2 regions of the Synechococcus sp. CC9311 genome follow, and region 2 is predicted to be linked to the other one. Evidence: predicted binding sites of a transcription regulator. Region 2 holds the regulator's gene; the other holds the start of a gene.
What was found. Region 2 encodes NtcA, which controls nitrogen genes in cyanobacteria. Its sites were predicted from a motif close to GTANCNNNNGNTAC; they were not measured.
Positions count from the first base shown of each region.

Region 1: urtA (urea ABC transporter substrate-binding protein) is a predicted target of NtcA. The motif match lies at 5,215-5,228, and genes of this name have one in related genera.

Region 1 is NC_008319.1:2,519,151-2,534,164, reverse strand. Features, by position in the region: gene SYNC_RS13190 (type 1 glutamine amidotransferase) at 1-43, opposite strand, end outside; gene ureC (urease subunit alpha) at 40-1,749, opposite strand; gene SYNC_RS13180 (urease subunit beta) at 1,753-2,073, opposite strand; gene SYNC_RS13175 (urease subunit gamma) at 2,085-2,387, opposite strand; gene SYNC_RS13170 (urease accessory protein UreD) at 2,451-3,341, opposite strand; gene ureE (urease accessory protein UreE) at 3,451-3,918, shown strand; gene SYNC_RS13160 (urease accessory protein UreF) at 3,915-4,583, shown strand; gene ureG (urease accessory protein UreG) at 4,583-5,185, shown strand; gene urtA (urea ABC transporter substrate-binding protein) at 5,303-6,598, shown strand; gene SYNC_RS13145 (branched-chain amino acid ABC transporter permease) at 6,688-7,842, shown strand; gene urtC (urea ABC transporter permease subunit UrtC) at 7,847-8,977, shown strand; gene urtD (urea ABC transporter ATP-binding protein UrtD) at 8,974-9,747, shown strand; gene urtE (urea ABC transporter ATP-binding subunit UrtE) at 9,744-10,451, shown strand; gene SYNC_RS13125 (APC family permease) at 10,414-12,009, opposite strand; gene SYNC_RS13120 (aminotransferase class IV) at 12,033-12,899, opposite strand; gene SYNC_RS13115 (anthranilate synthase component I family protein) at 12,896-14,257, opposite strand; gene queC (7-cyano-7-deazaguanine synthase QueC) at 14,236-14,916, opposite strand; gene SYNC_RS13105 (ecotin family protein) at 14,948-15,014, shown strand, end outside.
Region 2 is NC_008319.1:316,594-331,607, reverse strand. Features, by position in the region: gene SYNC_RS01560 (lytic transglycosylase domain-containing protein) at 1-1,694, shown strand, start outside; gene SYNC_RS01555 (hypothetical protein) at 1,668-2,165, opposite strand; gene SYNC_RS01550 (thioredoxin domain-containing protein) at 2,296-2,841, shown strand; gene thyX (FAD-dependent thymidylate synthase) at 2,876-3,601, shown strand; gene dcd (dCTP deaminase) at 3,690-4,283, opposite strand; gene SYNC_RS01535 (cob(I)yrinic acid a,c-diamide adenosyltransferase) at 4,283-4,891, opposite strand; gene rph (ribonuclease PH) at 5,026-5,751, shown strand; gene ntcA (global nitrogen regulator NtcA) at 5,843-6,577, shown strand; gene SYNC_RS01520 (DUF3084 domain-containing protein) at 6,629-7,759, shown strand; gene SYNC_RS01515 (resolvase) at 7,756-8,208, shown strand; gene SYNC_RS01510 (DUF3146 family protein) at 8,186-8,443, opposite strand; gene pth (aminoacyl-tRNA hydrolase) at 8,443-9,066, opposite strand; gene SYNC_RS01500 (TatA/E family twin arginine-targeting protein translocase) at 9,071-9,349, opposite strand; gene psbH (photosystem II reaction center phosphoprotein PsbH) at 9,359-9,565, opposite strand; gene psbN (photosystem II reaction center protein PsbN) at 9,652-9,792, shown strand; gene SYNC_RS01485 (alpha-mannosidase) at 9,780-12,785, opposite strand; gene SYNC_RS01480 (photosystem II reaction center protein I) at 12,848-12,967, shown strand; gene SYNC_RS01475 (DUF3769 domain-containing protein) at 13,061-15,014, shown strand, end outside.

The sequences.
Region 1 (15,014 bases), 400 kb from region 2:
CGATGTGCTGCACCACCAGCAAGGTTGGGGTGGTTGTGTTCAAAGCAGCAGATAGCGTTGGGCGAGAGGCAAAACCTCCGCTGGTTCACAGGTTAGGAGCTCGCCATCGGCAAACACCTCATAGGTCTGTGGATCCACGCTCATGTTTGGTAGTGCAGAGTTGAGCTTCAGAGCACTTTTGCCAACTTCACGCGTGTTTTCTACGGCAATACAGGTGCGCTTCAGTCCAAGTTTGCTTTGGATGTTGTCGTTCATGGCCGCATCGCTCATGAAGGTGAGGCAACTGGGTGCAAGCGCTTTTCCGAAGGCAGCAAACATCGGTCTGCCGTGGACTGGACCAGGCGTGGGGATTGAGGCATTGGCATCACCCATTTGGGCCCAGACGATTGACCCGCCTTTGACAACAAGTTGAGGTCGTATTCCAAAGAATCCTGGTTTCCAAAGCACGAGGTCGGCGAGTTTGCCTGTTTCCACGGAACCCACCTGACTGCTGATGCCATGGGCGATTGCTGGGTTGATCGTCACTTTGGCGATGTAGCGCTTGAGGCGGTGGTTGTCGTTTCGGCTTGAGTCTTCTGGTAAGGCGCCGCGTTGAACCTTCATTTTGTGGGCTGTTTGGAAGGTGCGTGTGATCACCTCTCCCACGCGTCCCATTGCTTGGGAGTCGCTAGCGATGATCGAGAAGGCGCCTAGGTCGTGAAGGATGTCCTCAGCAGCAATGGTTTCGCGGCGGATGCGTGATTCTGCAAAGGCCACGTCCTCTGGGATTTTTGGATCAAGGTGATGGCACACCATCAACATGTCGAGGTGTTCCTCGAGAGTGTTGCGGGTGTAGGGCCTTGTTGGGTTGGTGCTGCTTGGCAGCACGTTCGCTTCTCCGCAGATTTTGATGATGTCTGGCGCATGCCCGCCTCCGGCACCTTCGGTATGAAAGGTATGAATCGTGCGTCCCTTGATGGCTGCGATGGTGTCTTCCACGAAACCGGCTTCATTGAGCGTGTCGGTGTGGATGCAAACCTGCACATCCATCTGGTCAGCAACGGACAGACAGGCATCGATCGCGGCAGGTGTGGTGCCCCAATCCTCGTGAAGCTTCAGGCCACAGGCTCCCGCTCGTACTTGTTCCTCCAAGGCTTCTGGAGTGCTGGCGTTTCCTTTGCCGAAAAAGCCCAGGTTCACGGGAAGTCCTTCTGCTGCCTGCAGCATTCGGCCGATGTGAAATGCACCCGGGGTGCAGGTGGTTGCATTAGTTCCGGTGGCGGGTCCCGTGCCACCGCCCATGAGTGTGGTCACCCCGCTAGCGAGGGCCGTTTCAATTTGTTGGGGGCAGATGAAATGGATGTGCGTGTCGATTCCCCCAGCGGTAAGGATGTGCCCTTCACCAGCAATCGCTTCGGTGCCCGGCCCGATCACGATGGTGACGCCTTCCTGGATGTCGGGGTTGCCGGCTTTGCCGATCCCAACAATGCGGCCATCCTTGAGGCCGATATCGGCCTTGACGATGCCCCACCAATCAAGAATCAGGGCATTGGTAATCACGGTGTCAACGGCTCCCCCAGCCCGCGAGGTTTGGGATTGGCCCATGCCATCGCGAATCACCTTCCCGCCTCCGAATTTCACCTCATCGCCGTAGGTGGTGAAGTCCTTTTCCACTTCGAGGATGAGTTCGGTGTCCGCTAGGCGAATGCGGTCTCCAGTGGTAGGCCCATAGGTTTCGGCGTAGGCCTGGCGAGAAATGCGGTAGGGCATGAATCAGGCGTCGAGGGGTCCGTTGATGTTTCCGTTGAAGCCGACCACGCGGCGTGCTCCAGAAAATGGGATCAAATTCACGTCGCGGTTGTCACCTGGCTCGAAGCGAATGGCCGTACCGGCTGGGATGTCAAGCCTTTGCCCGCGTGCAGCGTCACGGTCAAAGATCAAGGCAGCATTGGCTTCTTGGAAATGGAAGTGGGATCCCACCTGCACGGGACGGTCTCCGCTGTTGGCAACGGTGAGGGTCGTGACCTCTCTGTTGGCGTTGAGTTCAAGTTCGCCGGGTTCCGCTAACAATTCACCGGGGATCAGGGGTGCCATCAGAAGAAGCCTTAGCGAATGGGGTCATGCAGGGTCACGAGCTTGGTCCCATCGGGAAATACAGCCTCGATTTGGACTTCATCGACCAACTCTGGAATGCCCTCCATCACCTGGTCGCGGCTTAACCATGTGCTGCCTTCCTGCATAAGGTCGGCCACATTCTTCCCATCGCGTGCTCCCTCTAGAACCAAGAAACTGAGCCATGCCACAGCTTCAGGGTGGTTGAGCTTGAGGCCGCGCTGGAGTCGACGTTCTGCCAAGAGCGCAGCCGTGACGATCAGCAGCTTGTCTTTTTCCTGGGGGCTGAGGTGCATGGTGACCTTGCACTCCTCTTAGTTTCTATCGCTCTTGGGCAGCGGAATGTTCAATGTGAACCCTTATGGCCTCAATGGATATTCTTGTAAAGGCCAGACCCTGGGAATCTTTGGCGATGCCAGGTTTCGCGCTTGACGGGTGCGAGCCCAAATCCTGCTGAACCAGAAACGGGCATCTCGACTGGAGAAGCCGCTGTATCGGGCGATCAGTCCCTGAGGGAGTGCGCCGCAATGCATCTGTCCTTCGAGAGCCTTTCGATCTTGGCGAATGTCATCGAGGAGGTTGTTGATCTTGGTTGTTTGGAGAGGGAAGGGTGCAGCCCAAACCAAGGTGCCGAAGACAGGTTGTTGATTGAGTCCATGGAACCCCTTCAGCGCGTCGTCGCTGATTTCGAGTCTGTCAACAAGTTCCCAACGCCTTCCCTCAGACGTTTGGCGTTGGATTTGAACGTCTGATCTCCAGCATCCCTGTCCCAATGTTTCGTTTGCGGCAGTGCGTCCGAGACGCACAATTTCAGCGCTGAGAAAGGATCCATCCATGGGCAATGTGACGCTGAGGTTTTGTTCAAACAAAGCATCGGCATAGAGCACAAGTTCTTGCGGAAGCCATTCCAAATCACTATCCGCATCAAGCTCTGCCGAGACCTGTTGGCGGGCCCAAGTTCCCAGCGGATGGAGCTGGCTTCGACCTATGGATCCATAGATCTTTTGCGCGGCCACGCTTGTGAGTAAGCAGCGACTGTTTGGTCTTAAGCCGAGGTTGATGCTCAATTGGTCTCCCCCCACAAGGCCACCAGCGGTATGAAGTAGTGGCAGCTCGCAACGCCCGTTCTCGCCCCGTTCGGCCCGCATTAATTTCAAGGGGGCGGTACAGCCCCCTTGAAATTGACTGCCACTGCTGCCCGCAACAAACTGCAGGTTGCAGGTGCCGTGCCATGGATCAAGTCGTTGCATCAACGCACGCTCGACGCCAACTCTCCTCAGCTCTGTAACAAGGACTACCAAATGATGGCGTGCTGTTTGGGCAGTCTTTGTGGCGTGATCTCGTTGGTTGTCTGAACCCTTGGATGTTGGCTTGACCGTGTTGGACCATCGCCTCTTGTCTGAAGAGCCGTGGCCGAACGGCTCCCTCGCTGTGATGGAGTTGCCGTTGAGCGCGGATCAGCGCACTGTGCTGCGTGGACGTCGTCGAACTGCTTGTGGTCGAGACGTGTTGTTGCAGCTGCCGCGCGAGCGAGCCTTGATGCCTGGTGATCGCCTCACCGATGCGCATGAGCAGGTGCATGTTTTGGTAACCGCTGCTCTTGAGGAGTTGTTGCGGGTGGAAGCAGCAACGCCGCTGGCATTGCTGGAGGCTGCCTATCACCTAGGGAATCGCCATGTGGCACTTGAGTTGCATGAGGATGAGCTGTTGTTACTGAATGACTCCGTACTCGAAACCATGCTTAAGGGTCGTGGATTGAAGCTGACACGGTGTTGTCGTTCCTTCATGCCGGAAGGCGGTGCTTACATTGCCCATCAGCACGCATGACATCGCTTGCGTTATTGCAGTTGGTAAGCCCTGCTTTGCCTGTTGGTGCTTTTAGTTATTCGGAAGGTCTTGAAGTCTTGATCCAGGATGGTTCTTTGATCAACGAATTCGATCTTCAACAGTGGATTGAAGCTGAGCTTCAGAGGGGTGCATTGAGGTTGGAGGCTGCGGCGCTAACCCCGTTGCGTGTTCAGCTTCAAAGCTGGGAGGAAAAACGGTTAGAAATGCCTAGTGACTTGATCAGTCTCGATGGGTGGTTGCTGGCTTTGAGGGAGTCGGCTGAGATGCGAGCTCAGCAAGGACAGATGGGTGGTTCTTTGCTGAAATTGATGGCTGATCTTGGGCATCCATTGCCTCAGCCATTGGTTTTGGCGTGGCCTGCGGCCTGGGCTTGGGCTGCCCTGTCGTGGAAGATTTCTGAGTTGGAGATGGTTGAGGGTTATCTCTATGGCTGGGTTGCAAATCAGCTCAGTGCGGCGGTCCGCTTGGTGCCGCTGGGTCCCACCACGGCTCAACGGATTCAGCAGCGACTGTTGCCGATGATTCGTGATCAGGCGAGTGTTTTAAAGGATCAAGATCCGCACACGCTTTGGTGTGGTGGTGTTGGTGCAGGGCTCGCCCAGTTGGCTCATGCTGACTTGTATTCACGTTTGTTCCGGAGCTGATGAGCAGCAAACTCAGGCTTGGTGTCGCCGGTCCGGTGGGCTCAGGCAAGACAGCGCTCGTGCAAGCGCTTTGCAGGAGATTGCGCGATCGCCTGCAATTAGCAGTTGTGACCAATGACATCTACACGCAAGAGGATGCTCAATTCCTCACGCGCTCAGGTGCATTGGAGCCTGAGCGTATCCGTGGGGTTGAAACCGGGGGGTGCCCCCATACGGCGATACGAGAAGACTGCTCCATCAATCGAGCTGCTGTGAGTGAACTGGAGCATCAATTCCCTGGACTTGATCTGGTGATGGTTGAAAGCGGTGGAGACAATCTTGCGGCCAGTTTTAGTCCTGAACTTGTCGATCTTTGTATCTACGTGATTGATGTAGCGGCTGGAGACAAGATTCCTCGTAAAGGTGGACCTGGAATTACACGGTCTGATTTATTAGTCATTAACAAGATCGATCTGGCCTCTTTCGTTGGTGCTGACCTCGGAGTCATGGAACAGGACACATTAAGGATGCGGAGGAATCGACCCTGGTGCTTTACCAATCTTCGTACTGAAGAAGGACTTGATCGGGTGGAAGAATTTGTGTTGCAACAGATACCAAATTGATGCGTATTTGGCCTCGAAATTTCTAAATGGTTCTAATTGATACAGGAATTTCTTTCACTTGATCTGTACCTTTCAGGCCCCGGCGTTGAAGCGTCGTTTCACTTGTTTTTGGAACTCATGAGCTCATCATTGTCCAAGCGTCTATTTGCCGGCATGGCCGCAGCGTCGCTGGGTCTGGCCGTCACTGCTTGCGGCGGTGGCGATGAGAAGGCCTCCAGCGTTGAGTATGACGACAGCGTCACTGTTGGCATCCTGCATTCCCTAACGGGAACGATGGCGATCTCCGAGTCCACTTTGGTGGATACGGAAAAGATGGCCATTGATGAAATCAATGCAGCTGGCGGTGTTGAGGTAGATGGCAAGAAGTACAAAATCGAATATATCGTTGAAGATGGCGCCTCTGATTGGCCAACTTTCGCGGAGAAGTCCAAAAAACTCATCGACCAGGACAAAGTTCCTGTAGTTTTTGGCGGCTGGACTTCTGCCAGTCGTAAGGCCATGCTTCCGGTTTACGAGTCTAAGGAAGCTTTCCTCTACTACCCGATTCAGTACGAAGGCCAGGAGTGCTCGAAAAATATTTTTTACACCGGCGCGACTCCTAATCAGCAGTCTGAGCCGGCGACCAGCTACATGTTCGAGAAGTCGCCTGCTGCCGGAAAGCCTTTCTATTTAGTGGGTTCCGACTACGTATTCCCTCGTACGTCCAACACCATCACCAAAGAGCAAGTGAAGTCTCTTGGTGGAGAAGTCGTTGGTGAAGACTACTTGCCTCTTGGTAACACCGAGGTCGCCCCGATCATTGCCAAGATCAAGGCTGCTCTTCCTGATGGTGGGGTCATTATCAACACCTTGAATGGCGACCAAAATGTTGCCTTCTTCAAGCAGATCCAGGATGCAGGGATTACCCCTGAGAATGGTTATTATGTTATGAGCTACTCAATTGCTGAGGAGGAAATCAGCACGATTGGGCCAGAGTTTCTTGAGGGTCACTATGGAGCCTGGAACTACATGATGTCCATTGATACACCGGCCTCTAAGAAGTTTGCTGCTGACTTTAAGGCCAAGTATGGAGATGACCGAGTAGTTGCTGACCCTCAAGAGTCTGCTTACAACATGGTTTATCTCTGGAAAAAGGCAGTTGAGAAAGCAGGTACTTTCGATGATGACAAAGTACGTGAGGCTCTGATTGGCATCAAATTCGATGCTCCTCAAGGCCCAATCGAGGTTCGTCCGAATCACCACATCTCTCAAATCGTTCGGATTGGTGAGATCACTTCAGACGGTCAATTTAAGATCGTAGAAGAGTCTGATTATCCAATTGATCCTCAGACATGGAACCAGTTTGAGCCCACGTCGAAGGGCTTTGCTTGCGATTGGTCTGACCCCAGCAAGGGAGAGAAGTACAAGCTCTGATCACGAATAGCCCCATCCATTAATGGGTAGCTGTTGGAGGGGCCCCTTGGGGGCTCCTCTTTTTATTTGTTTCGCTTACTAGACCCCCCGTGGAACTGCTTTTCGAAAGCCTGTTTAACGGTGTGGCCATCGGCTCTGTATTGCTAATGGCTGCCCTTGGACTGGCAATTGTGTTCGGCTTGATGGGTGTGATCAATCTCGCTCATGGCGAATTAATCATGCTTGGTGCCTACACCACGTATGTGGTGCAGCTCATTTTCAAACTTCCCTTTCTTGCGCCGGTTTACAACGCCTACGTGCTGGTTGCTATTCCATGCGCCTTTGCTGTAAGCGGTGTGATTGGGATTTTGCTTGAGCGCACAGTCATACGACGTCTGTATGGCAACCCACTTGAGACTTTGCTGGCCACGTGGGGAGTCAGTTTGATCCTCCAGCAGTTTGTGCGCAGCGTTCCGCTTGCTTATGCGGCTGGAATGGTTGTGTTTTTAGTGCTCGGATTCAGTCTTCCGTTGTTTCTTCCGACTCCTCTATTGGAGGGACGTCAATCTCGGCTTGTGCGATCAGGTGGTTGGGCTGTGTCTGCTCTCATTGGTGTGTTGTGCGCTGGTGGATTGGCCTCACAAATCAGTCGTATTGCAAGGGCGACATCCCGCAATGTGGATGTCACCGCTCCGAAGTGGATGCGCGGAGGTCTGGAGTGGATGGATCTCACCTTTCCCGTCCCACGCCTTGTGATCATTGTGATGACCTTCATCGCAGTCGTTGGGGTGATCTGGTTCCTCAACCGCAGTGTTTGGGGGGTCCGGATCAGGGCCGTCACGCAAAACCGTTCGATGAGCGATTGCCTTGGGATTCCCACAGACACGGTTGATGTCCTCACTTTTGGGATTGGTTCAGGTTTGGCCGGGGTGGCGGGAGTTGCCGTGTCGTTGCTGGGTTCGGTGGGCCCCAACGTTGGCACGTCTTACATCGTCGGCTGTTTCATGGTTGTGGTGCTCGGTGGTGTTGGCAATCTGCTGGGTACCGTGCTGGCCTCATTTGCGATCGGCTTGTTAACCGATCTCATTGGAGCAGGGCGTCTGCTCACGATTTGGCCCGATATGCCTGGACCACTGGCTAGCGGTGTTGAATTTTTTGCGACCACGAGCATGGCGCAGGTCATGGTGTTTGCTCTGATTGTGGTGTTCCTTCAGTTCCGGCCTGCAGGTTTGTTCCCGCAAAAAGGCCGCATGGTGGAGGCTTGAACTGATGTTGCGTTCCTTTCAACAACGCCCCTGGCTCTTCGTGACAGTTTGGGTGTTGATCATTGCGGCAATCGTTGCTGCACCATCGGTTCTGCCTGTTTTTCGCTTGAACCTGCTGGGTCGCTTTTTATCGCTAGCGATTGTGGCGCTTGGGATTGATTTGATTTGGGGCTTTACCGGACTTCTTAGTCTTGGACAGGGAATTTTCTTTGCACTTGGAGGTTATGCCGCTGCGATGTATCTCCAACTTAGGAGTTCTATCGATATGCCCAACTCTATTCCGGAATTTTTCAGTCTTTATGGGGTTGATCGGTTGCCTTTGTTTTGGGAGCCCTTTCGATCGCCTTTGTTTACGCTCGTTGCAATTTGGCTGATCCCTGCATTGCTCGCAGGTGTGTTAGGGAACTTGGTATTTCGTAATCGGATTAAGGGGGTTTATTTTTCGATTCTGACCCAGGCTGCTCTGTTGGTCTTTTTCAATTTCTTCAATGGTCAGCAAAAATTAATCAATGGCACCAATGGTCTCAAAACCGATGTCACTGTGTTGTTTGGGCAGCTCGAATTGGGCTCGCCAGAGATGCAACGCGGTTTCTTTTGGTTGACTGCTGTAATTGTGATCTTGGTGTGGATATTTTTACGTTGGGTTGTTCGTGGTCGCTTTGGAAATGTTCTGATTGCAATCCGCGATGATGAACCAAGGCTCCGCTTTACGGGTTATAACCCAACGTTGTTTAAAACCATTGTGTTTGCAATCGCTGGGGGCTTAGCGGGTATTGGTGGTGCGCTCTACACAGTGCAATCCGGTATTGTTTCGCCACAGTTTATGACTGTACCGTTTTCGATTGAAATGGTGATTTGGGTTGCTGTTGGTGGTCGTGGAACATTAGTAGGAGCGATTCTTGGATCCGTTTCAATTATGTATGCCAAAAGTTTGGTGAGTGAGGCTTTGCCAGAAACCTGGCTTTTTATTCAAGGTGGTTTGTTCATCCTTGTGGTAACGGCATTGCCGGAAGGTGTGATTGGTTGGTTCCGTGGAGCAGGTCCAAGAAATTTGATGTCTCGTGTGGGCTTTTCTCGCCCCATCGGTACTTATCCACAACTTGAAGTTGATGGCAATGAGGAGGTGCAGTCATGAGCAGAGTCGTTTCTGGATCCAGCCCACTGCTGGAGCTCACTGACATCACGGTTAGTTTCGATGGTTTTCTTGCCCTTCGTGACCTTAATCTCAGCTTGCGACCTGGAGAACTGCGGGCGGTGATCGGTCCCAATGGTGCTGGGAAGACCACGTTTCTAGATGTCATCACTGGAAAGGTTGCGCCTAGCTCAGGAGGCGTGCTCTTCAAAGGTCTCTCTCTGGTTGGAATCCCAGAGCACCGCATTGCTCGACTTGGAATCGGACGAAAATTCCAAAGCCCTCGCGTGTTTGAAGATTTGACTGTCCAGGACAACTTGGCATTGGCTGTTAGTCGGTCTAAACAGCCTTGGTCTTTGCTGTTTGGTCGCATTCGTGCTGAGCAGCGCGACCAAATTCATCATTTAATGAACATTGTTAATCTTCAGTCTCGTGCCGACTGGAGAGCAGGATCTCTGTCTCATGGACAGAAGCAGTGGTTGGAAATTGCGATGTTGGTTGGCCAGGATCCAGACCTCTTGCTGGTTGATGAACCGGTTGCTGGTCTGACGGATGAAGAAACTGATCTTACGGCTGACTTGCTGAAGTCTTTAGCTGGTGACCACACTGTCTTAGTGATTGAGCACGATATGGAATTCATTCGTCGTCTTGATAGCCCTGTGACGGTGTTGCATCAGGGCCATGTTCTTTGTGAGGGATCGATGGACCAAGTGCAACAAGATCCCCGCGTGATTGAAGTTTATTTGGGAACGATGGAGGACGACGCTCTATGACAATGCTTGAAATTCGAGGCCTTAATACTTATTACGGCGAGAGCCACATTCTTCGAGATGTGGACCTCAGAGTTCGTGCCGGGGAAATGGTCTGTCTGATTGGCCGGAATGGTGTGGGTAAGACCACCCTCCTGAAGTCTCTGATCGGTTTGCTTAAGCCACGGTCCGGTGAGATTGTCTTCGAAGGCCACGGAATGGAGCGTCAGCCTCCTCATCGGAGAGCAAGGTCAGGAATCGGTTATGTACCTCAGGGCAGAGAAATCATCCCTCAATTGACTGTCGAAGAGAATTTGATGTTGGGGATGGAGGCACTTCCGGGAGGTCTTGCTCGAAATCGTCACATCGATCCTTTTGTTTATGAGCTCTTCCCAATTCTCCAGGAGTTTCTTTCACGTAAAGGTGGTGATCTTTCTGGTGGTCAGCAGCAGCAGCTTGCCATCGCTCGTGCTCTTTTAGGTCAGCCTAAATTGTTGCTTCTTGATGAGCCCACTGAGGGTATTCAGCCCAATATTGTCCAGGATATTGAGGCTGCCGTTCAACGAATTATCGCTGAGAAAGGTATTGGTGTTTTGCTTGTGGAACAGCATTTGCATTTTGTTCGACAGGCTGATCGTTATTACGCCATGCAGCGCGGTGGAATTGTGGCCAGTGGCTCTACGTCTGAGCTCAGTCAGCAGGTTGTAGATCGTTTCCTAAGTGTGTGAGTGCGTGGGGTGATACTTCAGGCAAAGCGGTGCTGACCGCGATCGGCAGCACCAAAAGTGCCATACCCGCTAACACTGCGAGATGGGCCAGATTCGAGAGCTCCAGGGGTTGCCCTTTGCTGAATAACTCCATATCTAAAACAAGAAGTCCTAAATAGAGCCCCCACCAAAGCCCTGCTTTGGTTTCAATTGGCTGGCGTTTTCTCCAGTTGTGAAGAGAAAACAGCAGGCTTGGGATTCCGATGGCGAGCACCGCACCCTCCAACGCCGTGCGTCCGCACCAGTTCGTCGCCCATGTCGCCATCACGAAAGCCAGGGCACTGAGTGCGGTGGCACATGGAATCCGAAAATGTCCTTGCTGCTTGGGGAGTTGTTGGCGTAGGGCCAACAAGCTTGCTGGTCCCATGGCTAGGGCGATCATCTGGGCTGCTGTGAGAAAAGCCACAACCTGTTGCCAGCCTGGGCCGATCAAGAACAGGGCGCAGCCCACCACCAAACTGCTGACGACGGCAAGATCCGGAACACCATGTCTATTAACTCGACCCAGAGACTCAGGGAGCAGTTTGCAGCGACCCATCATCCAGCTCACCCGAGCCGATACCCCTAGATAGGCCATCGCCGTTGTGCTGGGGGAGAGTGCTGCGTCGATGAGTAACAGCACCACCATCCAGCCGAGTCCAAGACCAACGGCGATGGCTGCAAGTGGGCCGCCATTTTGGCTGAGGCTTAGTTGGGACCAGCCTTGCTGGAGGGCTTCCGGTGGCACGCTCACCAGCAAAGACCATTGAAGAACGAGGTAAATCAGCAGGCTGATGCCTAGCCCAAGTCCCATCGCTAGTGGCACGTTGCGTTGGGGGTTGCGCGCTTCTCCCGCGAGGTCAACGGCTGTGCGGAAGCCAAGGAGGCAAAAAAGGATGCCTCCGCTTCCTACGGCATTCACAAGTTCTGTGCCGGTGCCAGCTTTGATCGCAGATGGGTCGCTGCCGATTGTGACTGGGATGCTCAGATTCCCCCAGTGCTGACTGAGCAGCATCAACACACCTGCCACCAGCAGGGGCACGATTAACTTCCAGATCGTGAGGCTATTGATCCATCGGGCCAACCCCTTAATGCCGTTGAGGTTGATCCAGGTGAAAAACACCATCAACACGATGGCGACAGCCAGACCGGCGCCGCTGAGGATTTGCGTGCCGTTCCGATCCTGTGTGAGCCAGGGAAGACTGCTATCGAGATAATCGAGCATTGCTAACAGCTCGATCGTTGGCACGCACAGATAGCTGATCCAGATGCTCCAGCCACCGATAAATCCCGACAAGCGACCGTGACTTAGTAGTGGTACCTGGGCCAATGCCCCGGAACTGTTGATGAGTGAGCCCAGCTCCGCAAACACCAGGGCAAGAAGGAAGGAAATCACTCCTCCGAGGATCCAGGCGGGCAGGCTTGCGGGTCCAGCTATGCGGGCGGCGTAGTAGGAGGCAAACAACCATCCCGAGCCAATGGTTCCGGTGACGACGGTCAGGGTGAGGCTTGTGAGGCTTAAGTCACGCCGTAATTCCATTCCGCCCATTGGTCCTGTTGGGCTCAGGATGGCAATGATTTCTCAGAATGAGATGGCACTAAGGATCTCCAGAGGGCTTCTGCGTTTCCTCTGTTTGCGAGTGGTTTGCCATTCACTTGGCTGATCGTCCTGCAGCCAAGACTGTTGATTAATAACCATTGGTCACCCGGTTGCGGTTCTGCTGCAAGCGACTGCTCTTTCAGGAGTCCCTTCTTGAGCGCTTCACCCCTCATCACTCCAGGTAGGCAGCCATCGCTCAAGGGTGGTGTGAGCCACTGGCCATGGCGTTCCATCACAAGATTGGCGCTGCTCCCGCAGCACAGATAGCCATTGGTGCTGAGCATCAATCCATCCTCAGCCCCCCTCTGTTGAGCCTCCCGGCGCACTTGAATCGCTTGTCCATAGGAAAAGGTTTTGCATCGGCTCATCAGGCTTGATGCCTGCCGATATTCATGACGACTGATCCATGTGCGTACGGACTCGAACGTTGGCGTATGAGTTTGCAATGTCATCCAAAAGCGATGCCTGGAGGGGTCGGCTGAGTTGTGATCGAGTCCAATCCCTCGCTTGCTTCCATCGCCTCGACTCCAGTTCAGGCGCAGGGCGCCCTCTCCGTGCTCAAGCCCAAGCCGTTGAATCGCTTCTTGAATCAATGGTTCCAACCATGGCCTTTTTGGGGGTGGCGCCATTCCTAAAAGATCAGAACTGTCGTCCCATCGACTGAGGTGTGCGTCTAACAAGCAGGGACGGTTGTGATGGATGAGGATCGTTTCGAACAGTCCATCGGCGAGCTGTAGCCCCCGGTCGCTGAGTGGCAGAGCCAGCTCTGCAGGCCGCCCCCACGTTCCATTGAGCCAGGCGATGGCGTGTTGTGGCTGAGATGCTGTCACTCCAATGCCTCTAAAAGTGGCAGCAATTTCCAGTCCAGTTCATCGGCTTCTGCCTGAGGATCCGAGTCGGCAACGATTCCGCAGCCTGCATGCACCCGAAGTTCATTGTTTTTGCGTAGAACGGTGCGAATCAAAATATTGCTGTCGAAACGCCCATCCCAGTTCAGCGTGAGCAAGGAACCGCAGTAGGGGCCTCGACCTTTGGGTTCTAATTCCTGGAGCCTTTGGCATGCCCTCAGTTTTGGTGCGCCGCTAATCGAACCCCCAGGCCAGCTCGCTTCTAACAGATCCACCCAGTTCAGTCCGTCCCTGAGTTGGCCGTTAACAACTGAGGTGAGGTGATGGACGCGGGCGTAGCTTTCGAGATGGACCAGTTGAGGAACATCGACGCTCCCAGGCACGCAGACCCTGCCGAGGTCATTGCGCAGCAAGTCGACGATCATCACGTTTTCGGCACGGTCTTTTTCGCTGCAAACCAATTCAGCGGCTTGATCGGAATCCCGTTTTGGATCGGAATCTCGAGGGCGTGTTCCCTTAATGGGCCTTGTTTGAACAGCACCATTGGGCAGCACTTCCATGAAGCGTTCCGGCGATGTGGATAGGAGGGCTTCACCATTGGCTTCACCGCCGGCAACGACTAGACCGGCAAAGGGTGCCGGACAGGCTCGACGCAAGCGTCGAAAGAGCTCCAGATTGTTGATCGATTCCTGCAACGTTGTGCTGGAGCAACTGGTGAGATTGGCTTGAAAGAGATCCCCCATCGCGATCAGTTCGCGGATTCGCTCGACGCCCTTGGCATAAGCCTGCCTGTCGCTGTGGCGTACCCAAGCGGTATGCAGGGGTTTGGGTTTGGGGAGTGCGTTTGGGCTTCGGTTGAATTGTTCACTTAGTCCCAGTATCCAGCGCTCCATTGCGGCATGGCGCTTGGGATCACGCCCCTCAATCCACAGCTCCCGTTGTTGTAGGTCAAAGCGCAAAACGGGATCGTGGCGCCCGATCCAAAGACTCGCTATCGCATCGCTTCTCCAGGCGTTTGTGGGTTCGAGCCAGGCGGCGGCGTCGTAACTAAGCCAGCCCGTCCAGTGCCCCGGATCGAGCGAGCGCAGAGCTTCAAACGGATTGGTGGCTCCAGCTTCTCCAGGCAATCCCCGGCAACAACGTTGCTCGAGAGGGTCAGCTGCCAAGGTGAGCCAACGCCCCAGGTCGCTGGCATCCCCGTCTAACCAAATCAGGCCAGCCTCGCCATGCTCTTCGGCTAGCGCTTGTGCGACTGAATCCGGTTCGATCCAGGGATGCTTGCTGCGAATCAGTTTTTGGCTGCCGGCTTGATTGGAGTTCATGGACGGCCTGGGCTGCATAGGTCTGGCCGTCCGGCGGCGAGCAGCGCTTCATCACGAATGCGGCAGCTGTCGCAGACACCACAGGGCACGTCGCCTCCGCTGTAGCAACTCCAGGTGCGTTCGATGGGAATTCCTAGATGTAGTGCTTCTTCTGCAATTTGCTGTTTACTCCACTCCACAAGTGGTGCCCATAGCTTTGGACCATGGCCTTCACGTCCAGCACGGCTGCTGAGGTCTGCGAGATCCTGAAATGCCTCCAGATAATCGGGCCGGCAGTCGGGATAGCCCGAGTAGTCCACGGCATTCACCCCCAGCACTAGTCGATCGGCACCCCGCGCTTCGGCAAGGCTGAGTCCGATCGCAATAAACACGGTGTTTCGCCCAGGAACATACGTATTCGGGATGATGCTCGTCTCAACGCCGCTGGTGGGAAGGGTTTGGGCGTGATCGGTGAGTGAGGAGCCTCCCCACATCGCCAAATCCACGTTGATGGTGTGATGTTCAGCCAGGTTCAGAGCTTTAGCGATTTCTACGGCGGCATCAAGCTCCCTTCGATGGCGCTGGCCGTAATCAAAAGAGAGGCCAATCACGCGGAAGCCTGACTTGATGGCCAAAGCAGCAGCCGTTGCGGAATCAAGCCCTCCCGAGAGCAGGGCAATCGCGGTGGAATCGGTCATGCTTGCATTCTGTTGCCGTAGGGGTATGACCATGGGCTTGGGATTCTTGAGGCTGGCATTGCCGCTGCTGATGGTTGCTGCTTCAGCTCCTGCTGTTG
Region 2 (15,014 bases):
TTCAACGCTTCCCTGACAGTGCCGCCAGTGCCGATGCCCGTTATCAACTAGGGCAAGCCCACCCAGCGCTCCACACAGAGCTGTTCCGGCAACAACCAGGTCATCCAGCCGCCTTAGCGGCAGCAGCAGAAACCAAAACAGAATCCCCCAAGCAAGCCATCGCCGCCTTGCATCTAGCCCGCTGGGGCGCCCGATGGCCAGGAGCTGCCACTCAGCTCAGGGAAGCCTGCAACAGGATCAGCGGCGATGGCTTGAACCAAGACGATCGACTGACGCTCGCCCGAGGACTGGCTTCCCTCGGTGATGGCGGTGCAGCGGAAGCCTGCCTTCAGGGCACACCCACCACTCCAGCCAGCGCCTTGGCCATTGGTCGGGTCCTGCTCCGAGGCACCGCTGAACAGCAAGGGCGTGGAAAGCAGCACTTGCTTGAGCTCGCCATCAACAACCCCGATGATCCGGCGGCTCTCGAAGCAGCGGCGCTGCTGAGCGAGCCGCTGAAACCCGATCCCGCTCTATTGGATGCACTGCCGCAAGCTTTGCAACAACGCTCCGCTGATGTTGCAGCCGCCCGGGTGCGCCTCGGTGACTCGGCGAATGGTGACGCATCGAACGCCATGTCCGTTCTGAAACGATGGCCTACCAATCCAGCCGCATGGCAACTGCAGTGGGACTTGGCCCGCGAGGCACTTTTAAAAGATCAATGGCAAACAGCAGAATCACTGCTAAGGGCCATTCCGAGCTCAAATCTTCCTGAACCGTTGGCCGCAAGGCAGCAGTTCTGGCTGGGACTCACACTGTCGAAGCAAGACCAAACAACCCAAGCTCAGCAGGTCTGGCAGCACTTGGTCAAAACCCATCCAAGGAGTTATTACACCTGGCGCGCCGAGGTGAGACTGGGACGGGGAGATCTTCCTGATCTCCATCAAGCATCAGCCTCTCGCTCTGCAGGGCTCGGCGATTCGTTTCAATCACCTTGGGAGCCACTCCAAAGTGGTGATTCATTTGTGGATCGTCTCTGGCGACTCGGCCAAACCCAGGAAGCATGGGAAACCTGGAGGAACCAACAACCGCCATCCGATCAGCCCACCAATCCAGAGCAAAAGCTCGTGGAAGGTCGTCTTCGTATTGCCGTTGGAGACTCATGGACAGGTCTGAGTCGTCTTTGGCGCGCCAGTTTGAGGCTCGTGAATCAATCCTGCGAGGAACGTCAGCTCCTCCATCGGAGCCAGCATCCGCGTCTGCTCTCGCAGGTGTTTGAGCGCGCATCACAACAGGAGGCGGTACGGAATGAACTGCTGATGGCGATCGCCAAGCAAGAATCCCGTTTCTCCCCAGGCGTCAGCTCACCCGTGGGGGCGGTCGGGTTGCTTCAGCTGATGCCAGCCACAGCGGAAGAACTCGCCGGCGATGCACTGAGCCAGGATCAACTACGCGAGCCAACACGCAACGCAAGGCTCGGAGCGCGCTATCTCGGTCACTTGCTGGAGCAGTGGCAGGGAGACATTGTGCTGGCCGTTGCGAGCTACAACGCAGGGCCTGGGGCCGCCAGCCAATGGGTCACACCAGCTTTGAAGAATGATCCTGAGTTATGGATCGAGCGAATTCCCTATCCAGAAACGCGCCTTTACACAAAAAAAGTGCTGGGCAATCTCTGGGCCTATCTCGGATCAGGTACTGACCGCTGCGACAGCTGAGGCAAGAGGGTTTGGCAGATCCTGACCCAACCAGATGCCCACCAGCACCAACGCCGTCAACCAAAAGGCCATGACCTGAGGCGGAGGCACCACCTTGATCCGGGTAAGGTCCAGCCGAGCCAGCAAGGTGGCAGACGCCAAGATCAGCACATCGGACAACAAGCTCAGACTGAGCAGGTAGAGGCCCACCATGATGACGAGCAGAAGGGTGGAGATCAGGCTGAGCACCCGGCTGGAGGCCATCAACAACGACAGCTGACGAAGGAGGAGATCAGGCATCGTGCAGATGAGCACAATCACGAACGACTGCAAGACCTCCACCGTCCAGAACAAGGTGGGCGACACATTCTGCATAGCAATCAAATGCTCGCTCTCAATTGACCAGTGATGGCCAAGGAAAACTGCAACACCAAACAGCACAAGCAGCAGGGGGGCCCGCAGCGGCAATACGAGGAATCGAAGAAGAGACATCAGCAAGCAGCCAATGGTCGACTGATGAAATCAGCGAGAAAGCAGATCACAACAACGGAATTGGCTTTCAAACGCTAGCAACAACACACCCATCAGCCTGCCAAAGTGAAAGCACTCAAACCTTCCCGGCATGACCGGCAGTTCCTCCCCCGCCACCCTGACCCCTTTGCAAAAGGGGTTGCTGCTGATTGCTGCTCTGGTCCTCGCTGCTGGATTATTTCTGCTGCGCAACGGGCTCAACCAGGAAGCGCCTCTCGACCAGCTGGCCAGGCAATCTCTGGATCCTGAGGTCGCCCTCAACAATTCCCGGCCCACCATCCTGGAGTTTTACGCCGATTGGTGTGAGGCCTGCCAGGCCATGGCACCCGCGATGCTTCAAACGGAACAGAAGCACGCCGATCAATTGGATGTCGTACTGGTGAATATTGATAATCCACGCTGGTTGGATTTGATCGATCGTTATGACGTCACGGGAATTCCACAGCTCAATTTATTTTCAGCTGATGGTGTGATGCGCGGCCGCTCACTGGGAGCGAGAACGGCAGACCAGTTGGAATCATTGGCGGTTGCACTGATTGACAATGAGCCACTGCCTCAGCTTGCTGGAGTTGGTTCCATCAGCAGCGTGACCCCTGCGGAGACGGTTTCAAGCCCAGGTCCGCGCAGCCACAGCTAGACAAAGCATGAACAGTTCATCGCAGACGACACCCATGGACTCTCGTTTTCGAGTTGATCTGATCGCCGCAACCCCGAATCCGCAACAGTGCGTGTACGTGGGTATGCACCAGGACTACAGCGAAGGCTTCGTGGCCGCCGATCGCGAGCAATGGCCCGATGAGACCAGAGCCGGCGAAATATGTGTCAAACGCCTTCTCGCAGGAGAGCGGGGTCATTACGGACCCATGGAGCATGCCCAGATTGTGTTGAACGTGGGCTGGTTTCCTCATTCCGTGATGCAACAGGCTCGGACGCACCGGGTGGGCGTCAGTTTTGATGTTCAATCCATGCGCTATACAGGCGATCGCATCTGCAGGGCAGCAGTTGGAGAACTCGATCTCGAAGAGGTGTTTTATTTGCGCCCCGTTGGTGAATACAGCGACCGCAAGGGCAAGAAATACCTCTACAGCGAGGCTGAGCGGCAAAAAGATTTAAACCACTGCAAAATCAGCGCCGATCGCTATCAGGAATTGCTTCAGGCCGGCTATGCCGAGGAACATGCCCGCGGCATCCTCCCCTTTGATTACAGGCAACATTTCGTGGTGAGCTTCACGCTCAGGGCCTTCCTGCATTTCATGGATCTACGCGCAAAGCTCGATGCCCAGCAGGAAATCCGCGAGCTCTGCGATCTCATGTGGCCCCACCTCAAAACGTGGACGCCAGAATTTGCGGGTTGGTACGAAAAAACAAGATTGCACAGAGCTCGGCTTGCTCCCTGAACCTTCAAAAATTAATTTTTGATAGTTAAAGATTCGTGGGTTGTTTGATAGTTCAACAATCCACTCTGACCCTTGATTTCAGATTGATTCAGACCTTAGCCAGCGTCACCCTCTCAGGTTGATGCTGATATTTACCTTGCCGATCGCTGTAGGTGGTCTCACAAGGGTCACCTTCAAAGAACAACAACTGGCAGATCCCTTCACTGGCATAAATGCGACAGTCAGCACCAGAACTATTACTAAATTCCAACGTGAGATGCCCCTCCCAGCCAGCCTCTGCTGGAGTTGTATTCACAATGATGCCTAAACGGGCGTAGGTGCTTTTGCCAAGACAAATCACCGTGATATTGGGCGGCACTCGCATCTTCTCGAGGGCAACACCGAGGCCATACGAATGTGCAGGAAGGATGAAATAGTCTCCATCCTCATCATGATGAATGGGCGTTGATTCCAGGTTGTCAGGGTTGAATCGCTTGGGATTCATGATCGTGCCGGGGACGTGGCGAAAGATCAAAAACTCCTTAGGCGAGAGCCTCAGGTCGTAGCCATACGATGAACAGCCAAAACTCAGAACCGGACTCTGCCGTTGATCCGGATCCAAGTGGCGCACTAATCCGTTTTGAAAAGGCTCGAGCATTCCTGCATCAGCCTGATCCGTAATCCAGCGATCGTTTTTCAGCATTAGAAACCTCGACGCAATTCCGTCACTTGATCAGCCATCTCCATCATCTCTGCAGGGATCGCGGGCCCCGTAACGATCACATCCATCGCCGAAGGCCTTTGCTCCAAGACAGATAAGACATCTTCGTGGATCAAGTAGCCAAGCTCAATCGCCAAGCCAATCTCATCCAGGACGAGTTGGTCCAACGTGCCTTCTAAGAGATGGGTCTTGCAGATCTGCCAGACCTCCTGGACAGCCTCTTTTACCTCGTCATCGCGGCTCACAGCAGCATCTGACAGGCATTCCGCCACGGAAGGCCGCAACCATCTCAGCCTGTCGCAGAGGGTGAGGCTGCTCTGGGGGCCTTGACCCACTCCACCCTTGAGAAACTGGGCGATCAACACATTGCTACCAAGACCTGCAGTCCGCAGCGCTTGGCTCAGCACACCAGAAAAGCTCCCTCGAAAAGAGGCGGTATGCACCTGAAGCTGCCCTTCTGGAGCAACCAAATGGAGGGGTGGACGAACCTCGACAGAGGGCAATCGCCTTAGTCCTGCTTGCTCGAGAGTCCTGTGGTCAACAGTCCGCGACTCACGAGAATGATGGGTAGGGCTGAGGCTGACGGTCATCACATTCGCCGATGTCCGGCAAATCCGGATGTGGATGAATCTAGCGGTGAAAGTCGAATACACAAGTGTTTTGACACCATCCATGGTGTGCCTAACCAACTGGCAGGCTCAAAGCAACTCCGCACCGTGGCCTCATGACCGACACCTCTCGCAACGACGGACGTCGACCGGGCGACCTTCGACCCTTCTCGATCAGCTGGGATCCCATGGGATTTGCGCTGAGTTCAGTGATCATCCACAGCGGACGCACCACTGTTCTTTGCAGCGTTTGCCATCAAGAAGGAGTGCCTCGCTGGCGCAAAGATCAAGGGAAGGGGTGGCTCAGCGCCGAATACCGACTCCTGCCTGGATCCACTCCGGAGCGCCAAAACAGAGAGCTACTCAAATTGAGCGGACGCACCCAGGAGATTCAGCGTCTGATTGGCCGCAGCCTGCGCGCAGCCATCGATATGGAAGCTCTCGGCGAGAACACATTGAGAATCGATTGTGATGTGATTCAGGCAGATGCAGGCACCCGCACCGCTGCGATCAGCGGATCTTGGGTTGCGCTTCAAAGGGCCTGTGAGCGGCTTGTTCAACAAGGAGTTCTCAATACCAATCCTGTCCAATCGCAGGTGGCCGCCGTCTCCGTTGGCGTGATTCACAAACGCCCTTTACTCGACCTCGACTACAGCGAAGACAGCCAAGCCGATGTGGATCTCAACGTCGTGATGAACGGAGAAGGGCATTTGCTGGAACTGCAGGGCACTGCCGAAGGAGCTCCTTTTAGCCGTCACCAGCTCAATGACCTACTGGACCTCGCCGAGCCTGGCCTCAAAAAAATCATGGATGATCAACGCGCGGCTCTGTCCGCTGGATGAACTCCGCCTCATTACAAGGCAGCATTTCGTGTTCCTTGCTACACGGGCTGGGTGGGCTGATCCATAACATCTCGACAAATGCGCTGGGAACATGGCTGAGGTCAGCCGCGGCTTCAGCCGCTACGCACCACCAACAATTCGCCCGGCGGGCTCGAGCTTTGGAACCCCCGCGGTTCCATCAAGCCGCACTCTTCAAGACGTCATTCGGGGACTCGATGGAGCCAACTCCGAAATGGTGGAACGCGGCAAAACCATCTTTTTCCCCGGTGACCCCGCAGAAAAGGTGTACCTCATCCGTCGAGGTGCCGTTCGTCTCTCCAGGGTTTACGAATCCGGCGAAGAAATCACTGTTGCCTTGTTACGAGAAAACAGTCTTTTTGGAGTGCTGTCGTTACTAACAGGTCATCGATCCGATCGTTTCTATCACTCGATCGCTTTCACCAGAGTGGAGATGGTCACGGCTCCCGCTACATCAGTGCGGCAGGCCATCGAAGCTGACACCAGTGTGGGCTTGCTGTTATTGCAAGGTCTTTCCAGCAGGATTCTTCAAACCGAAACGATGATCGAAACCCTCACCCATCGGGACATGTCGTCTCGGCTGGTGAGTTTTCTGCTGGTGCTCTGTCGAGATTTCGGAGTGCCTGGTCAACGAGGCATCACCATCGACCTTCGCCTCTCGCATCAAGCCATCGCCGAGGCCATCGGGTCCACACGCGTCACGATCACTCGTCTCTTGGGTGATCTCAAGTCGTCCAGCCTTGTGGATATCGATCGCAAAAAGATCACTGTTCTCGATCCAATCGCTCTTGCCAAGCGGTTCAGCTGACCTTGCAGGTGAAGATGGAGCTCCCACCCGAACTCTGATTCTTCGTACTCCGTGACCGGCTGGTTCCTACTTCTCGCTCTGCTTGTACTTGGAGGCGTGCTCTCAACCCTGGGAGACCGCCTTGGTTCTCGCGTGGGGAAAGCTCGGCTGAGCTTGCTTGGGCTGCGTCCGAAGCGCACAGCCGTGGTGATCACGGTGTTGACGGGCAGCCTGATTAGCGCACTGTCCCTGGGACTCTTACTTTTGGTGAGTCGGCAGCTCAGGGTCGGCCTTTTTGAACTCAATGCTCTCGAAGCGAAATTGCGAAGCAGTCGCTCCGACCTCAAAACAAGCAAACGCGCTCAGAAGCAAGCCGGCAAAGAGCTCACAACAGCCCAACAGCGAGCGGCAGAACTGCGTCGCACCCTGAAGCCCCTCCAGGAACAAACCCGATCCCTGGAAGCAGAGCGCCAGCGCTTGAGCCAAGACGTGGATGCGAAAGATGTTGAGATCCAACGCACCGAACAGGAACTCTCGGCCGTGCGCTCGCAAATTCGCAGTGGCGAGAAAGAACTCAATGAACTGGAAGACACTCTTCTCGCTCTGCGGCGCGGAAATGTCGCCATCAGCAGTGGTCAGCCACTTACCACCGTGACCCTGAAGCTGGAACGCCCCGATCAGGCAAAAACGGTCATCGATCAGTTGCTACGAGATGCCAATCTTCAGGCCTATCAACAAGTGCTGCCTGGCCAACCGGTAGAGCGTCAGCTCCTGCTGGTTCCGCGACCCGATATCAAACGCTTGGAACAAACGATTCGCAAACCTGGCACCTGGGTTGTGAACATCCGTTCAGCAGCCAATGTGCTTCTGGGCGAAACCGTTGTGTACGCCTTCCCTGAAGTGCTTCCCAATGTCACGGTGACCAGAGAGGGAGAGATCCTGGCCCGCACCACCGTCGCGAGCAATGAGCGCAACCCTGAAGCCGTTCGCAACCGACTGAATCTTCTCCTTGCCTCCACATTGGCCGAGGTGCAACGACGCGGTTCTCTCAGCAAGGGTCTGCAGTTCGATGGCAATGCCATCAATGCGCTTGGCCAAGAGCTGATCGACCGCAACGGCGGTCTCGCAACGCTCGAAGCAGTCGCTTTACGGCGTAGCGAAACAGCAGATCCGATCGCCATCCAGTTGCGTCTCAGTCCATGACACGCGTCGTCGCCTTGGATCCTGGCCGAAGCAAATGCGGATTGCTTCTAGCAAACATCTCAACGAACACGGTGCTGAAAGCCATGGTGATCCCAAGCGCTGAGGTGCTGGATCAGCTGCGCGCCTGGATGGAAGACGATCAGGGGGAGAACGCTCAGATTGCTGATCTGGTGATCGGTGACGGCACCAGCAGCACGATCTGGCAACAACAACTTCCCACCAGCCTGAAGGTCCATGTCGTGGACGAAACAGGAACCACCCTGCGAGCCCGCGAGCGTTACTGGCAGTTGTGGCCTGCACGGGGCTGGAAGCGCTTGCTTCCTTTAGGCCTGCGCATCCCGTCTGGTGATCTCGACGCCATCGCCGCGCTCGTGATCCTCGAAGATTATTTAGATCGGCCGTTGCAATGGCCAGGTCCCGATCCCCTCAAAAACGGGCCCTCACGGTGAAGGTGTAATCACCACCGGGCTCAAGGTCATAGTCAGATTTCACAAGGAAGCGAAGGAGCGCGTCTTGAATCAACGCTCGCCCCAGGGAGGGCTCCACACTCAGCTCGCCTCGATCAAAAAACCAGCTGAACTGCCAATTGAAGCCTCCGGCCTGGACGTCTCCTTCCAAACATTGATCTGCAAAACTCTGGCGTTGAACCCGCAGATGGGCGGTGGTAACAGGTAACGCTGCCATCACTCCTCAGTGCTGGTAGGAGCCAGCTGAAGCCCATTGAGGTGATTTCCTGCAAGGTCGAGGCCTTGAAGCTGAATCCTCTCCAAACCATCCACGACCTCCAACAAAACCTTGTCGAGCAGGGGCTCCTCGTCACGACTGAAACTTCCAAGCACATGCGACACCGTTCTTGCCTTGCGCTCACTGGGGTTTTGCCCGGGTGCACCAATTCCAATCCGCAGACGCGCGAAATCCTGCGTTCCGAGATGCTGAATGGTGCTTTTGAGGCCGTTATGGCCACCGGCAGACCCACGGGCCCGCAAACGCAAACGACCGAGCGGCAGGTCCATATCGTCAACGAGGACCAAGAGCTGATGCAGCTCGAAGCCAAACCAATCCAATGCAGCCCGTATCGAGCGACCGCTGTCGTTCATGAAGGTTTGGGGCATCAACAATCGCAATCGCTTGTCCCCCGAACCCAAATCAGCGAGCTGACCTTGGAGCTTCGGCATGGATCGAAAGCCACCGCCTTCGCGAGAGGCCAGGCGTTCCAAAGCCATAAAGCCAACGTTGTGTCGTGTGTTGGCGTAGCGATTGCCTGGATTCCCCAACCCCACCACTAGGCGGAGATCACCGCGATTCATCGACTCAATCGGAAGGAGAAGTTGGCTCTGTCTTTGGAGCAACCGTTGGGGGCACAACCGTCTCAGCTGGTGCTTCAAGAGCTTTGGCCTGATCCGCTATGGGTTCGGGCTCAGCCATCGCCTTATTAATTTCGCGCTCAAATTCCTTGGAGGCCGACTGAAAACCCTTAAGAGTTTTACCAAGGGTGCGGCCGAACTCCGGTAGCCGTTTTGGGCCGAACACAAGAAGAGCTACCGCAGCGATAACGGCCATTTCTGGCAGGCCAATGCCGAAAACATTCATTCTCGGATGTCAGCCCAGGCCTAAGCCATTCCAGTTGACATTGATTCCTTCAAGGATCAGTGACTTGTTGTACAGCTGAAGAATGATCAGCAAAAACACCAGGAAAAGGGCCATAAAAATTCCCATCACTGGTGTGGTGCCCCAGCCGGGGACAACCTTGCCGTATTCCGAATTTAGGGGGCGGAGCAGATCTCCCAGACGGGTGCGTTGAGCCATGGCAGCGCTGAAGTCTCGGGTTGAATTAAGTCTCGATACTGTAGGGGCTCCGACCCATATAGGGGTCGATCCTGTGGAGAGTTGTGATGGAAAGTTCGTCCCCAGCCATGTCAGTGGCGATTGCCGTGCTGGCGGCCCTGCTTGGGTTAACAGGATTTGGGGTGTACACAGCCTTTGGGCCTCCATCAAAAAATCTCGACGACCCGTTCGATGATCACGAAGATTGAACGTTCTCCAAAATCAAAGTGATGAGCTCGCCAGGTTTCACCTCCCAGAATGTCCTTGGGTCGTTGGATTTGGCGCAGCTCAGCCTCCAATCAGTCCCAGGCAACCAACGCTGACGCGCTGGTCCAGGATTGAGTAATTCAATTTGAACGGCCTTACCGCTCAGCCCGGCACCCTGCGCTGGTCGGACTGAAATCGGCACCAAGCCGATGGGCAAGGAGGGAAGCCCTTGCCAACGCTGCTCCAATGCAACAGGGCCTACCCAACCTGGCTCCCTGAATCGGATCGCCGCCTGGGCCACACCACTGCGGTTCCAACCAAGCAGCGCTGGCATGAAGGCCAACCGGTGCCTATGCCATCCGTGATCTGCTGAGGGGTCTGGCCAGGTTGGACCTCGGAGCAGGGAGACTCCCAGATGGTTCGGGCTGGCATCGACACCTTGAGGACCATCCAGCAAGACCGCCATCCCACCCCCAGGAGCTTCCGCTTCGGCCGCCAGCCATGAGATCACAGGCAGTTCCCAACGCTCTTGTTCATAAGGAGTGAACGCTTCTGCTGGTCGCTCGATCACTCCACCACTCGTGTCGGCGGCCCAACGCACGGCAGGACTATTCAGCGGCAATTCCAACCTCAGCAATTCATGGGTCTGCTGCCATTGGACGCTGAGCTGGGCCTCGAGCCAGGGCGAATCGGCCTGAAGGATGAGGTCCAGGCGCACCTTGCTCAATCCAGCAACTGTGCGCAACACGATCCGTGCTGTCAGAGGACCCGATTCCACTAATTCTGCCGACCAACGTTCGGCCATCGGCAGCGGATGTTGGCGGTAATCAGCGGCAAGATCCCAAGCATCCCAGAACTCCCCTCGATCGGAAAAACGCAGCAATCGCATGGGTTCGCTGAGCTGTGGCACACCATTCCCGTCGCGCAGCTGAACCAGCCCATGGATGCTCACATCCGCAGACACAGCCCCATTGCTCAGTCTCCAAACTCCCGAAGACACCACCTCCACGCTCACGGGATAACGAATGGGCACGGCAGAACCCAGAGGCTCACGGCTGCGCCGAAGTGGGAGCGCGCACACGCCTTCGCTACAAGGCAACTGAACCCAAACCCCGCCTGAAGGAGCAGCCTGCACAGGCAAGATCTGCCCACCACTAGACCAATGCCCCTGTGGCAAGCGCAGCAACGGTGACCAGTGAGCAAGCGGCTGCAAGCCGCACCAGGTCCAACGGGAGCGATGCGGATCGGACGCCATCCCGTCTTGATTGGACGCGAGGAGATGACCTAACAGCTGATCTCGACAGCGGGCCGCACGCCGGCGTGCCTCACACCAGATCGGTTCAGCTTGCTCAAACACCTCAGGAATCGATGTGCCCGGAAGGATGTCATGAAATTGTTGGAACAACAGAGGTCGCCAATCGCTGGCCTGCTCGTGGCTGGGCACCAGAGCATCAGCCCGAGTTCCAAGCAACGCGGCAGAGAGCTCAGCCTCACGAAGAAGCCGTTCCAGACTGCGATTATGACGTTTCTGATCAGGCCGACTGGTCGCACAACCCCGATGCAGCTCGAGATAAAGCTCATCGCGCCAAACCGGCAAGCTGGAGCGCCAAGGCTCCAAGTGATCGAGATAGGCGCGCAGGGTTCCGGGCTGCTGTGCCACAGCCTGCGGCTGTTGTTCCCAAAGGCAGAGCTGTTCCAGCATCTCGGCAGTGGGACCGCCACCATGATCTCCAACCCCTGGGAGCCAGATCGCCTGCTCCACCCCAGTGGCAGATTGAAAATCGCGCTGCTCTTTTGCCATCGCGACAGGATCGGCATCGGTGCCGATTCCGGGCAGCATGAGCGCTAAAACCTCCGCGCCTCCGCGGCTACGCCAGCGAAACAAACGGTGGGGGAAACGGTTGGTGGCATTCCAAGCCAGTTTGTGCGTGCAGAACCAACGCACTCCGCTGGCAACCGCCACAGCGGGAAGTCCGGCGGCGAAGCCAAAGCTGTCAGGCAGCCAAGCCAAGTCATGCCGCCATTCCGGGAAACGCCTCTGGCTGTCCTCCTGTCCAAGCGTGAACTGACGCGACAGGGATGCCGTACTCACCAGAACACAATCGGTTTCGACCCAAGGGCCATTGATCGGCTCCCAGCGACCTTCACGACTGGCCTGCTGAATCCGCGCATGCAAGGCCGGACGATGGCGTTCCACCCAGGCGTAAAGAGCCGGGGTGGAGTGCGCAAAGTGCAGCTTTGGATAACACTCCATCAGATCGAGCGCAGAGCAAAAGGTGCGCACCGCCGCTTGCCAGGTGTCAGCCACGGGCCAAAGCCAGGCGAGATCGAGATGGGCATGGCCCAGCCAATGCACCACACCCAAGGGCTTAGGGCATGCCGCCAAGTGGCGATCGACCAAGGCAACGGCCTCTGATGCCATCGGGTCGCAAGACAACACGGCATCCGGAAGCGACTCTCCTCTTGCCCAGGACAGTTCCAAAGCTTCAGGAAGCAAGGCCCGATCCGTGTCGCACTGGGCGATCAAAGGTTCCTGAACGAGAGCGCTGTGAATGAGAGCCCCATCGTCATGACAGGGGCTTCGCAAATCCAGCTGAATCCGCAGCCCCGAAAGGTCCCTCCAATCCTCAGGGAGAAGCCAACGGCAGCGGGTATCAAAGAGATCCCCCTCATGCACCAGGACCCCATCAATGCGGAGGCGCACTGCATCAGCCCACCAGCTGAGCACCAGTCGCTCGCAGGACGAACTGGCCTGCATCCAGGGTTGGGGACAAATCAGGGTCTGCTCGAGGTGCAACCAGTTGCCACCTCGCGGCCAGATCAAAAGTCCACGCTCAGCCCAATCGGGACGGTGGATACGCCCCCAGGGATCAGCCAGTACCGGCTGCCGTTTCTGATCGCCATGTCGCCACCACCCAGGGAGCAGATCTACGCGACTCCGACATCGAAACGTTTCAATCCACTCCGATCCCGGGGCTTGCAGAGGCTTCTCCATCCAGATATTCCATCATTCAGCCATAGAATGGTGATCAAATTTTCAGACGCCGGTCGGTTGCCATGCTTGCCCTCAAGATTTCGGTTTATTCCGTCGTCTTTTTCTTTCTCGGCATCTTTGTCTTTGGCTTCCTTGCCAGCGACCCAAGCCGCACACCCAGCCGGAAAGATCTCGAAGATTGAGTCCTAGATAACAGGGTCACGCCAAGCACTGGTTAGGCCTCGAGTTAAAGAGCCTTTACACATGGCAGGATCGCTTGCCATTGCTGGATTCCATTGTCGGCGTTGAGCCCCATCACCAGGATCGCAGGATCACTGGCTGTTGCCGCTGCGCTGACGGGCGTCCCTGTCCGCTCTCAGATTGTGGACACCTCTCTTGAAAAGATTGAGACGATTGAGGGACAGTCTGAAAACACTGAGAATTCTCTCTCTGACGATGGTCCGGTCCCGATCGACGTAGAGCCAGCTCTTCCCAGTCCCCCATCAAATCCTGAGGTCTCAACAGAAACAAGCCAACCCTCAACGGCCAAGCCTCCGGAAGAAATTGATCTCAAAGCTGACCGGCAATCGTTTGATGCGCGCCGAGGAGTTTTTATTGCTGAAGGCAATGTGCAAGCTCAACTGCGTGGAGGGATTCTTCAGGCCGATCGAGTTGAATTTGACAGCAACTTCAATACTCTGTTCGCCCGCGGAAGCGTGCGACTACGTCGCGGGTCGCAGTACTTCCAGGCAAGCAGCTTCCGCTACAGCCTGATCCAAAACAGCGGAGAATTAGAAGACGTTTACGGCGTTCTTGAACTAGATGAGCTGTCTGAAGGTTTTGGTCCTTCATCAACCGTTCCCTCCTCGTCCTCCTCAAGCAACCCTGAACAGTTGCTACCTGTCATGGAAAGCACAGGGCTGGGCTTCCCGACAGCCATCGATTTAGAGCTAGGCAGCACAACGCCAGAGCGCGTCAATACTCAAGGTGCTGTTGGGAACTTTTGGGACGAAGCAATCCTGCCTCTCAACACATGGACGGTTCCCTCTACAGGGGAGAAGAGTCAGAACGACAAGAAACTTGCTGAGGGCATGGCCTGCCCAGCACCACTCCCTCCCATCCCAGATTGGCATCCCCATCCCTGGGCTGTCACCGTCTGGGGCGGTCAGATGATTGATTCCAATTTCGGCGACACCTTTCTCTTCAACGGGCGCCTAAGAGAGGAATATTTATTGGGTGTCAGTATGCAAAAACGAATTTGGCGCGCTGGGCCCGTTTCGCTGGAGCTAGAGGCCGACCTTTTCGGCCATCAGGCATTCGAGCAACAAGGTGGAGAATTCAACCAAAATGAGCCTAATGCGGATACTCCCGAGCAATTTTTTGGCGAGGCAATTGTTGGATTGGGTGTCAGGCTATGGGTGCAACCTTGGTTAAGTTTCGGCTTCGTAGAAGGCATTAGTTACAACACATCTGTAAGTAATTACGAGCGTACCTTTCGAGAAAACTTTTCCCAACTACTTAATTACTTAGCTTTTGAGCTGGAAGCTTCGGTATCAGACCAACTCTCTATGGTCGGAAGAATTCACCATCGATCTGGTGCGTTTGGCACCTATAACGGTGTCAAAGAAGGAAGCAATGCTTATCTACTTGGGTTGCGCTATCGCTGGGGCAAAGACAAAATTGCAACTCAAGTTACTGACGTTCCGCCGCCCCTTGGCTGCCCTGACCCTGATCGAGCTTCCCGCCAGGCCCAACTCAGCCTGAACGAAGAGCTAGAAGAGATCACACTTGGCACAGGAGGGAAGAAACCAATTGTTCCTGCTGAACCGATAGCCCTGTCTCGCTACTCAGGGATGACACCAGCCGAGCAGGAAGAATTGCGCGAACAAGCGATCGCGATGATCGACCAAAGAATTAGCAGCATTCAGTTTCAGCAACGACTAACGATCGAAAGACGATTTGGAGTTCCAAAAACTACTAACAATCAATCTGTTGATGATGACAACAACTTTGGTGGCGTTCGATCGTCTCAGCTTCAGGAGCTGGGCAAAACACAACTCGTTACTGGCCAAATCAGCCGATGGCGCATCCAAGCCTCCAAAGTCTCAATCACACCGGACGGTTGGACAGCTGATCGAATGGGTTTTACCAATGATCCCTTTACACCCGCACAAACAAGAATTGATTCTGAGGATGTCACTGCTAAAGAACAGCCCAACGGCGATGTATTGATCGAGAGCAAGCGCAATC